2 linked regions of the Shumkonia mesophila genome follow. Each later gene encodes a partner of the first gene's protein in a complex. Links are inferred from orthologs where the notes say so. Each region holds a gene or a part of one and is shown in the gene's direction. Other genes may lie near its edges.

Evidence for each region. The genes of interacting proteins can lie anywhere in the genome.
Region 2: the proteins of xseA (region 1) and ODR01_RS09270 are in contact, whole or in part, in a cryo-EM structure (PDB 8TXR), measured with the Escherichia coli proteins. The link is inferred for Shumkonia mesophila from one-to-one orthologs.

Annotation. Positions count from the first base shown.
Region 1 is NZ_JAOTID010000008.1:112,236-118,563, forward strand. Bases 2,134-5,118 are described here. They hold xseA (exodeoxyribonuclease VII large subunit), read left to right. Parts: upstream 2,134-2,897; coding sequence 2,898-4,340; downstream 4,341-5,118. Other genes in these bases: purD (phosphoribosylamine--glycine ligase), read right to left, coding at 2,134-2,836; ODR01_RS14600 (M23 family metallopeptidase), read left to right, coding at 4,337-5,118. In the rest of the region: ODR01_RS14580 (TRAP transporter large permease), read left to right, coding at 1-1,079; ODR01_RS14585 (DUF1244 domain-containing protein), read right to left, coding at 1,177-1,494; more of purD, read right to left, coding at 1,565-2,133; more of ODR01_RS14600, read left to right, coding at 5,119-5,164; ODR01_RS14605 (hypothetical protein), read left to right, coding at 5,245-5,403; ODR01_RS14610 (lysophospholipid acyltransferase family protein), read right to left, coding at 5,592-6,328. UniProt on the Escherichia coli protein: Bidirectionally degrades single-stranded DNA into large acid-insoluble oligonucleotides, which are then degraded further into small acid-soluble oligonucleotides.
Region 2 is NZ_JAOTID010000004.1:220,098-225,048, reverse strand. The notes cover bases 1-2,703. They hold ODR01_RS09270 (exodeoxyribonuclease VII small subunit), read left to right. Parts: upstream 1-1,077; coding sequence 1,078-1,329; downstream 1,330-2,703. Other genes in these bases: dxs (1-deoxy-D-xylulose-5-phosphate synthase), read left to right, coding at 2,265-2,703; ODR01_RS09265 (polyprenyl synthetase family protein), read left to right, coding at 1,338-2,225; ODR01_RS09275 (histone deacetylase family protein), read left to right, coding at 73-999. Outside these bases: more of dxs, read left to right, coding at 2,704-4,190; ODR01_RS09255 (MATE family efflux transporter), read left to right, coding at 4,359-4,951. UniProt on the Escherichia coli protein: Bidirectionally degrades single-stranded DNA into large acid-insoluble oligonucleotides, which are then degraded further into small acid-soluble oligonucleotides.

The DNA of each region.
Region 1 (6,328 bases):
CGGGCGTGGCGGCCAAGCTGGTGCGCTTCGCCGGCGCCATCGTCGGGCCGCGGCGCGGTGGGCTCGCCGTCGTCGCCGTGCTGGTGTGCATGCTGATGGGCGGCATGTCGGGGTCGGGGCCGGCCGACGCCGCGGCCGTCGCCACCGTGATGATCCCCAGCATGGCCAAGGCCGGCTATCCACGCGCCTTCTCGGCCAGCGTTATCGCCGCCTCGGCCTCGACCGCCATCCTGATCCCGCCGTCCATCGCGCTGATCATCTATTCGATCATGGTACCGGGGATGGACCTGCGTGCCCTCTTCGCGGCCGGCCTGGTGCCGGGACTGCTGGCCGGCCTGGCGATTGCCGTGCCCACCGTCTGGCTGTCGCGCCGCCACGACTTCGGGGCGCGCGAGGAAAAGAGCCGGCCGGACTTCTGGCCCAGCTTCATGGGCGCCGTGCCCGGCCTGCTGGCTCCGGTCATCATCCTGGGCGGCCTGCGTAGCGGGCTGTTTACCCCGACCGAGGCGGCGGTGGTCGCCGTCTTCTACGGCCTCATCGTCGGCGTCTTCATTTACCGCACCATGGGCTGGCGGGACATTTACGCCACCATGGCCGATGCCGCCAAGACCTCGGCGGTGATCATGATCATCGTCTCGCTGGCCGGCATCTTCGCCTGGGCCGGCAGCACGCTGGGCGCCTTCGACATGGCGGCCAAGGCGCTGTTCGCGCTATCGGACAACGGCTACGTCATCATGGCCATCGTCATGGTCGTGCTGCTGCTGGCAGGCATGGTGTTGGACGGCATCTCGATCTACCTGATCTTCCTGCCGCTGCTTATCCCCCTGATGAAGACCTTCGCCTGGAACCCCACTTGGTTCGGCGTCCTGATGGCCATGAACATCGCCATCGGCCAGTTCACGCCCCCCGTTGCCGTCAACCTGATGGTCAGCACCCAGATCGGCGGCGTCACCATGGAATCCTCGATCCGCTGGGCGATCTGGTTCGTCGCCTCGATGGCCCTGGCGATGGTGTTCGTCATCATGGTGCCGGGGATCGCGCTGTGGCTGCCCGAGGCGCTCGGCTACGCCACCAACTGAAACCATCCTTCGACACGCCGGCTTCGCCGGCTGCTCAGAATGAGGACCGATAGAGAACCTCACCCTGAGCCGGGCCCACAGGGCCCGAGTCGAAGGGTCAGCGGTGGCCGCTGATGTCGGCGTGCAACGGCTTGGTTTCCTCGAAGCGGCGCTTCTGATCGGCCGTCGCTTCCTTCTGATGCTTGGCCTGCCACTCGGCATAGGGCATGCCATAGACGATCTCGCGCGCCTCGCCCTCGGTCATGGCCAGCCCCCGCTCCTCGGCCGCCGCCCGGTACCATTTGGACAGGCAATTGCGGCAGAAGCCGGCCAGGTTCATCAGGTCGATATTCTGAACGTCGGTGCGCTTCCTTAAGTGCGCGACCAAGCCGCGAAAGGCGGCGGCCTCAAGCTCGGTGCGGGTCTTATCGTCCATCGCCTTCCTCCTCGCGGTGATGCCCCTCATATGGGGTGCGGCCACGGAACCGGAAGACGCAAGAGCGGTCTCAGCGCTTGAGCGCGCGCCAGCCGATGTCGCGCCGGCAGAAGCCGTCCGGCCAGTCGATCGCATCCACCGCCTTGTAGGCCCGCTTCTGGGCCTCGGCCACCGTCTTGCCCCGCGCGGTGACGTTGAGCACCCGTCCGCCGTTGGCGATGATGGTGTCGTCGGCCGCCTTGGTACCGGCGTGAAAGACGGTGACGCCCTCCACGGCATTGGCCGCCGCCAGCCCCCGGATTTCCGAGCCTTTTTCATAGACCCCCGGGTATCCCTTGGCCGCCATCACCACGGTCAGGGCGGCATCGGAATGCCAGTCGAGAGTCACCTTGTCCAGGCTGCCATCCGCACAGGCCAACAGCGCCTCCAGCAGGTCCGACTTGAGGCGCAGCATCAGTGGCTGGCATTCGGGATCGCCGAAGCGGACGTTGTATTCGAGAAGCTTGGGGACCCCCTTGTCGATCATCAGCCCGGCGAACAGCACGCCCTTGTAGGCGCACCCTTCCGCCGCCATGCCTTCGATGGTCGGCGTGATGATGGTGTTCATGACGGTTTTGGCGATGGCCGCCGTCACCACCGGGGCCGGCGAATAGGCGCCCATGCCCCCGGTGTTCGGCCCCTCGTCGCCGTCGTAGGCCGCCTTGTGGTCCTGGGCGGAGACCAACGGCACGGCGCGCACGCCATCGACCAGGGCGAAGAAGCTGGCCTCCTCGCCGGTCAGGAATTCCTCGACGATGACCTCGTCACCGGCCCCGCCGAAGGCCCGCTCGACCATGATGTGGTCGACCGCCGCATAGGCTTCCAGCTCGTTGCGGCACAGGATGACGCCCTTGCCGGCGGCCAGCCCGTCGGCCTTGACCACGATCGGCGCCCCCTTGCGGCGGATGTATTCCTTGGCCGCGGCCGGCTCGTCGAAGCGCTGGAATTCCGCCGTCGGGATGGCGTACTTCTCGCACAGGTCCTTCATGAAGCCCTTGGAGCCTTCCAACGCGGCCGCGTTGGCGCGCGGCCCGAAGGCCCTGATCCCGGCCGCTTCCAGGCGGTCGACCAGTCCGGCCACCAGGGGGCCTTCGGGTCCGACCACCACCAGGCTGATCTTGTTCTCGGCGGCGAAACGCACGATGCCGTCGATGTCCATGGCATCCAAGGGGACGCACTTGGCGATCGCCGCGATGCCCGCGTTGCCCGGCGCGCAGTAAAGCTTCCCGCAGCGTGGCGATTTGGCGATGGCCCAGCACAAAGCATGTTCGCGGCCACCCGAGCCGACCACCAGGATTTTCATGGGCCGTCCCTCCGGTTTCGGTGTTATTGCCGCTTCGGCGGCGATCATGGATACTGCCGCCATGAGTGAAACCCTACCTGACGCCGGGGCCGACCACAACCTGCCGATTTTCACGGTGAGCGAGATTTCGCAGGCCCTGAAAACGGTGGTTGAGGAAACCTTCTCGTGGGTGCGCGTGAGGGGCGAAATCTCGGGCTTCAAGCGGGCCACTTCCGGGCATCTCTATCTCTGCCTCAAGGATGCCGAGGCGGTGATCGACGCGGTGTGCTGGAAGGGCACGGCGGGCCGCCTCGGCCTCAGTCCCGAGGACGGCATGGAGGTGATCGCGGTGGGCCGGCTCACCACCTATCCCGGCCGCTCGAAGTACCAGCTCGTCATCGAGGGCCTGGAGCTGGCCGGCGAGGGCGCACTCCTGAAGCTGCTGGAGGATCGCAAGCGGCGGCTGGCCGCCGAGGGCTTGTTCGACCCGGCGCGCAAGCGGCCGCTGCCCTTCCTGCCTTCCGTGATCGGCGTCGTCACGTCGCCGACCGGCGCCGTCATCCGTGACATTCTGCATCGCCTGGCCGACCGCTTCCCGCGCCGCGTCATCGTCTGGCCGGTGCGGGTGCAGGGCGATGGCGCGGCGGCCGAGATCGCCGCCGCCATCGCCGGCTTCAACGCGCTGCCCGAAGGCGGCCCGGTGCCCCGTCCCGACTTGCTGATCGTGGCGCGCGGCGGCGGCAGCCTGGAGGACCTGTGGGCCTTCAACGAGGAAATCGTCGCCCGTGTCGCGGCGGAAAGCGCCATTCCGCTAATCTCGGCGGTGGGGCATGAGACCGACTTCACGCTGATCGACTTGGCCGCCGATCTGCGCGCCCCCACTCCGACGGCGGCGGCCGAGATGGCGGTGCCCGTGCGCCTGGAGCTGATGGCCCAGGTGGGCGACGACGGCACCCGCCTGATCGGCGCCGTCGGCCGCCTGCTGGCCGATCGCCGGCAGCGCCTCGAAGGGCTGGCCCGCGGCCTTCCCAACCTGCGCCGCGTGCTGGAGAGCGCCTCGCAGCGCCTGGACGACTGGGCCGAGCGGCTGGGCAACAGCCTCAGGGCCGGCCTAGAGCGGCGGCGCACGCGCCTCGAGCACGTCGCGGCGCGCATCCCTTCCCCGCAGCGCGAGATCGCGGTGGCCGGCCAGCGGCTGACCCGCGAAGCCCAGACCCTGGCACGACTTGCCGCCACCTTCACCCGCGAGCGCCAAACCCGCCTCGCCCACGCGACCGCCCTGCTCGAAAGCTTCTCCTATGCCCGCGTGCTGGAGCGCGGCTTCGCGCTGGTCCTCACCGCCGATGGAGCCGCGGTTTCCTCGGTGACGGCGCTCTCGGCGGGCATGGACCTGACGCTGCGCCTGCATGACGGCGCCGCCGGGGTCACCGTCAGCAAGGCGCCGGCCGGCGGCCAGGGACGGACGGCCACCAGGACCCGGCGCAGCACCGCCGCCAACGACGATCGCCAGAGAAAACTTCTATGATCCGCCCCACCTTTCTTTTCGCCGCCGCCCTCCTGCTGGCCGTCCCCGGGCTTTCCGCCGCCGCCGAGGTGCGCTTCGACGGCAACCTCGCCCAGGGCGGGCTCGCCATCGGCCACGCCGATCCCGGATCGTCCGTCACCGTCAACGGGCGGGCGGTCCGCGTCTCGGCGGATGGCGAATTCCTGCTGGGGTTCGATCGCGACGCGCCGGCCAGCGTCGAGATTTCCATTATCGATGCGGCCGGCGCCCGCCAAGCCCGCACCCTTGCCGTGGCCCGCCGCGACTTCCCGGTGCAGCGCATCGACGGCCTGCCCCCCGAGCAGGTGACCCCCGATCCGAAAACCCTCAAGCGCATCAACGAGGAGGCGGCCCTGGTCGCCGCCGCCAAGGCCCGGGATTCGGCTACTCCCTTCTTCCGCTCGGGCTTCGTCTGGCCGGTCGCCGGCCGCGTTTCCGGCGTCTACGGCAGCCAGCGTATCCTCAATGGAGAGCCGCGCGCCCCGCACGGCGGCGTCGACATCGCCGCGCCGAAGGGTGCCCCGGTGATGGCGACCGCCGACGGCACCGTGTCGCTGGTCCAAAACAACCTCTTCTTCACCGGCAAAACGGTGATGATCGACCACGGCTTCGGGCTCGCCTCGGTCTATGCCCACCTCGATACCGTTTCGGTGCACCCGGGCCAGACCGTCGCCAAGGGCGCCCCCATCGGCACGGTCGGCGCCAGCGGGCGGGCCACCGGTCCCCATCTGCACTGGGGCGTCAGCCTGTTCGAGGTGCGCCTCGACCCCGCCCTGCTGGCAACGCCCGTCCTGGCCGGGCAATGAGGGGGAATCCGCTTGCTTGAAATGGCCCGGCCGGGTCCCCATGATAATAAGATGCATTCTTATATCATGGGAGTGATGTCATGCTGAGCTTTCGGAAACTGATTCTCCCATTGGCCGCCGTGGCGGCGTTCTCGCTTCCCGGCATCGCCGCCGCGGAATGTTCGTCCAGCCACGGCAAGACCGTATCGATCGAACAGCCGACCCCAACCCCTCCCGCCACCCAGAGCGGCAAGGGCTGAGGAAAAGTTCTTCTCATTCCTTCAAGGGAAAACGGCCGGAGCCCCTCCGGCCGTTTTTCTTTTGCGCTGACGCATCCTTCGACTCGCACCGCTTACGCGGCGCGGCTCAGGATGAGAAAGTTACATATTCGACCTCATCCTGAGCAGGGCCCAAAGGGCCCGTGTCGAAGGATGGCCATTTACGCCCGTCAGTCCGGCCAGCGGTTGTGCAGCCACAGCCATTGTTCGGGGGTTTCCCTGACCCACGCCTCGACGATCTCATTCACCCGGGTCATGGTGGCCAGGATGTCGGCATGGCGATCGCCGGTGTCGGGCAGATCAAGTGGAGGCAGGACCTCGACCTGGAAACGTGCCCCCTTGAGCCGCCGGACACGTCCCGGCACCACCGGACAGCCGAACCTGAGGGCCAATTCGGCCAGCGCCGGGGCGGTCATGGCGGGACGCCCCATGAAGGGGACGGCAATGCCGTTGTTCATCTTCTGGTCGACCATGATGGCAAGGTGATTGCCGTCCTTCAGCGACTTCAGGAGCATCCTCACCCCCGCCATTCCTTTGGGAATCAGGGCGCCTTTCGCCGCCGAGCGGCCCTGCCGGTACAGCCATTCGACCAAGCGGTTGTTGGCCGCCCGGTAGACGCGATCGAGCGGCATGCCGCGCTGCGTGACCCCCAGCGAGATGATTTCCCAGTTGCCGATGTGCGCCGAGAAGAAGATGCCGGGAAGCCCGTCGTCGCGCAGTTGATCGACGTGCTCGACGCCGATCACCTCGACGCGGCCGCCCTTCTCGTATAAACGGAACTCCTCCAGGTGGGGGAACTCGGCGGCAAGCCGCCCCAGGTTGTCCCACATGCCGCGCACGATGGCGCCTATCTCGGCTTGCGGCTTGTCAGGATAGACACGCGAAAGATTGCGCACCGCGCGGTCCG
Region 2 (4,951 bases), on another replicon or contig:
CACGGCGCCGGGTTTTGGTGACAATGGGCGACTCGCGAAAAAACGGAAAAAAATCGGTCCTCCCCACACACCATGACCACCCTGCTGTTTTCGCATCCGATTTGTCTCGAGCACAGCAATTTCCCGGGACATCCCGAACAGCCGGAACGGTTGCGGGTGATCGATGGGGGGCTGGAGAACCCGGCGTTCTTCCTGCTGGACCGCCGCGAGGCGCCGGAAGGCGACGTCAGGGACATCAAGCGGGTTCACGCGCCCTATTACGTCGAGTCGATCCTCGAGAGCGTGCCGAAGGAAGGCTACGTCGCCCTCGATCCGGATACCGGCCTCTGCCCGGCGTCGGGTCAGGCGGCGCTCCGGGCGGTGGGGGCCGCCTGCGCGGCGGTCGATGCGGTGGTCGCCGGCGAGGCCCGCAACGCCTTCTGCGCGATCCGGCCGCCCGGCCATCACGCCGAGGCGGCGCAGGCCATGGGTTTCTGCCTGTTCAACAACGCCGCCGTGGCGGCCAGGCATGGCCGCGCCGCGTGCGGCCTGGAACGCGTGGCGGTGGTCGATTTCGACGTCCACCACGGCAACGGAACGCAGTCGGCCTTCGAGGAGGACCCGACGCTGTTCTATGCCTCCAGCCATCAATGGCCGGCCTTTCCGGGAACGGGCATGGAGCACGAGACGGGGGTCGGCAACATCGTCAACGTGCCCCTGGCGCCGGGCTCGGGCAGCGACGAGTTCCGCCAGGGATACATCCAGCGCATCCTGCCCGAGCTCAGGAAATTCAGGCCGGACCTGCTCATCATCTCGGCCGGCTTCGACGCCCACGCCCGCGATCCGCTGGCCCAGTTGCGCCTGCAGACCGAGGATTTCGCCTGGGTGACCCGCGAACTGCTCACGGTGGCGGACGAGTGTTGCCGGGGCCGGGTGGTCTCGGTTCTCGAGGGGGGGTACGACCTGTCGGCGTTGACCGCCAGCGTCGCCGTCCACGTTCGCGAACTGATGGGCATCTGACGGCTGCCGCCGTGGCCGTTTTCCTTGCCCTGGATGACGGCCCCGCATAGACTGCCGGTCCCCGGAACGAGGATCGGCATGGTTGAAAAAGCCATTCCCGCGGACGTGGCGCGGATGAGTTTCGAAGAGGCGTTGGCCGAACTGGAAGGAATCGTGCGCCAGCTCGAGGCGGGAACGGGCAAACTGGACGATGCCATCAAGGCCTACGAGCGGGGCGCCGTCCTGAAGCGCCATTGCGAGTCGAAACTGCAAGAGGCCCAGGCGCGGGTCGAGAAGGTCGTGTTGGGGCCGGACGGCCCGGCGGGAACCGATCCCATGGATATCGATTGAGGCATTCTTTGACGGATTTCAAAGCGGAACTGACCGAAAACGCCCAGGCGATCGAAGAGGAACTGGACCATCTGCTGATGATGGACGACCGCCCGGAGTCCCGGCTGGTCGAGGCCATGCGCTATTCGACGCTGGGCGGCGGCAAGCGGGTGCGCCCGTTCCTGGTGATGGCCAGTTCCCAGTTGTTCAACGTCGCCCGAAGCTGCGCGCTCCGGGTCGCCTCGGCGGTCGAGATGGTGCACTGCTATTCGCTCATTCACGACGACCTGCCGGCCATGGACAACGACGACCTGCGCCGCGGCCGTCCGACCTGCCACGTCGAATACGACGAGGCGACGGCGATTCTGGCCGGGGACGCGCTGTTGACCCGGGCGTTCGAGGTGCTGGGACATCCGGCCACCCATTCCGATCCCCAGGTGCGCTGCGACCTGGTGACCGAACTGGCCCGGGCCATCGGCGTCGACGGCATGGTCGGCGGCCAGGTGCTGGACCTGATGGCCGAACACGCGGCGCTGACGATTCCCGAGATCACCCGGTTGCAGCGCCTCAAGACCGGCAAACTGATCGGCTTCTCGTGCGAGGCCGGGGCCATTCTCGGCAAGGCGCCCGAGGCGGCGCGCGCTGCGCTCCACGCCTACGCCCACGACCTGGGGCTGTCGTTTCAGATCGTCGACGACCTGCTGGACGTCGAAGGCGACGCCGCCGAGGTCGGCAAGAAGACGCATAAGGACGGTACCGCCGGCAAGGCGACGTTCGTTTCGCTGCTCGGCATCGAACGGGCCCGGTCCCAGGCCAATATGCTGGCCGAACAGGCGGTGCAGCACCTTGAATTGTTCAAAGAGAAGGCCGACCCTTTACGGGACCTCGCGCGCTTCGTGGTCAACCGGCGCGCCTGAACCGGGTTGGGCATTTCATCGGAAGACGCAGAAGGATAGATGGTGGAAGACAAACCAACGACGCTTCTCGCCGGGGTCGGCTGCCCTGCCGATATTCGAGGCTTCACCACGGATGAACTGAAGCGGCTCGCCCAAGAGGTCCGCGACGAGACCATCCGGGTGGTGTCGATCGCCGGCGGCCACCTGGGGGCCAGCCTGGGGGTGGTCGAGCTTTCCGTGGCGCTGCATCACGTCTTCGACACCCCCAACGACCGCCTGATCTGGGATGTCGGCCACCAGTGCTACCCGCACAAGATCCTGACCGGACGGCGCGAGATGATGCGCACGCTCCGCCAGGGCGAGGGCGTCTCCGGCTTCACCAAGCGCTCGGAAAGCCCCTACGATCCCTTCGGGGCCGGCCACAGTTCGACCTCGATCTCGGCCGGGCTGGGCATGGCGGTGGCCCGCGACCTGACCGGCGAAAAGCGCAACGTGATCGCCGTCATCGGCGACGGCGCGATGAGCGCCGGCATGGCCTACGAGGCGATGAACAACGCCGGTTCCTCGGATGCCCGCCTCATCGTCGTTCTCAACGACAACGACATGTCGATCGCGCCGCCGGTCGGCGCCATGAGCGCCTATCTGTCGCGCCTGATTTCGTCGCGCTCCTATCGCTCCATCCGCCAGTTCGGCATGGAGGTGGCCAAGAAATTTCCGCGCAGCCTGGAGAAGGCGGCGCTGAAGGCCGAGGAATACGCCCGCGGACTGGTCACCGGCGGCACGCTGTTCGAGGAAATGGGCTTTTTCTACGTCGGGCCCATCGATGGCCACAATCTCGACCACCTGCTGCCGATCTTCAAGAACATCCGCGACCATCGGGAAGAGGGGCCGATCCTGATCCACGTGGTGACGCGCAAGGGCCACGGCTATGCGCCGGCCGAAGCCTCGCCCGACAAGTACCACGGGGTCGGCAAGTTCGACGTGGTGACCGGCGAGCTTTACAAGACCAAGAGCAACGCCCCCAGCTACACCAAGATCTTTTCCCGTGCCATCGTCGAGCAGGCCGAGAAGGACGACAAGATCGTCGCGGTGACGGCGGCGATGCCGTCCGGAACCGGCCTCGACGAGTTCGCCAAGCGGTTTCCGCGGCGGTTCTTCGACGTCGGCATCGCCGAGCAGCATGCCGTGACGTTCGCCGCCGGCATGGCCTGCGACGGCCTGAAGCCGTTTGCCGCCCTCTATTCGACCTTCCTGCAGCGGGCCTATGACCAGGTGGTGCACGACGTCGCCATCCAAAGCCTGCCGGTGCGCTTCGCCATCGACAGGGCCGGCTACGTCGGGGCCGACGGGGCCACCCACTGCGGGGCCTACGACCTCGCTTATCTCTGCTGCCTGCCGGGGTTCGTCGTCATGGCGGCGGCCGACGAGGCCGAGTTGATCCATATGGTGGCCACCGCGGCCGCCATCGACGACAGGCCGTGCGCTTTCCGCTATCCGCGCGGCGACGGCGTCGGGGTCGAACTGCCGGCGGCGGGCGTTGCGCTCGAGATCGGCAAGGGGCGGATCGTGCGCGAGGGCACCAAGGTCGCCGTGCTCAGCCTGGGCACCCGCTTGGCCGATGCCCAGAAGGCGGCCGAGGAACTGGCCGCCCGGGGGCTGCCGACGACCGTCGCCGACGCCCGCTTCGCCAAGCCGTTCGACCAGGACCTGGTGCGCCGGCTGGCTCGCGAGCACGAGGTGCTGATCACCATCGAGGAGGGGGCGACCGGCGGCTTCGGCTCGCACGTCACGCACTTCCTGGCCGGCGAGGGGCTGCTGGACGGCGGGCTGAAGTTCCGCACCATGACCATGCCCGACTCCTTCCTCGAACAGGACTCGGTGCCCAACCAGTACGAAAAGGCCGGCTTGACCGCGCGGCATATCGTCGGCGTCGCGCTGACGGCCCTGGGCCGCGCCAACGAAGCCGCCGCCGCCCGGAGGGCCTGACCGGCAGGGGCATCGTCGCCGGACGTCCGTTGCGGAGCGGATTTTGTGCGTGCGGTCCGGGGCGGGCCGACGTATAACCGCGCCCCCATGACATACGAACCCATTGATCATCATGCCGCATCCGGCGGTGCGGCCACCCTTTCGCCCTGGCGGAACGAAGCCGGGGCGATGACGGCCCTGGCGTGGCCGTTGGTCCTGGCCTTCCTCAGCGAGACGGCGATCGACGTGGTCGACATCATCGTCATCGGCCTGCTGGGAGCCGAAGCGGTGGCCGCCGCCGCGCTCGGCACCATGTCGTTCTTCATGATGCTGATCGTCATCCTGGGGGTGACGCTGGCGACGGCGCCGCTGGCCGCCCAGGCGATGGGCGCGCGCCAGCCCCGCCAGGTCCGGCGTGTCATCCGGCAGGGGCTTTGGGTCACTCTGCTGCTCAGCCTGCCGGCCAGTGCCGTTCTGTTCACGGCGGACAGCGTGCTGATCGCCCTCGACCAGCCGGCGGTGGCCTCGCACGCGGCGCAGGAATACCTGGCCTATCGGGCCTGGGCGTTGGCGCCGGCCGTCGCTTTCGTGGTGCTGCGCAACTTCGCCGCCGTACTCAACCGGCCGCGTCTGGGGCTGTGGGTGATCCTCGCCGCCATCCCCTTGAACGGATTCCTCGACTACGGGCTGGTCCTGGGCCGTTTCGGCCTGCCGCGCATGGGCATTGCCGGTGCCGGGCTGGCCAGCCTGATCGCCAGCACGGTCTCGTTCCTGATCATGCT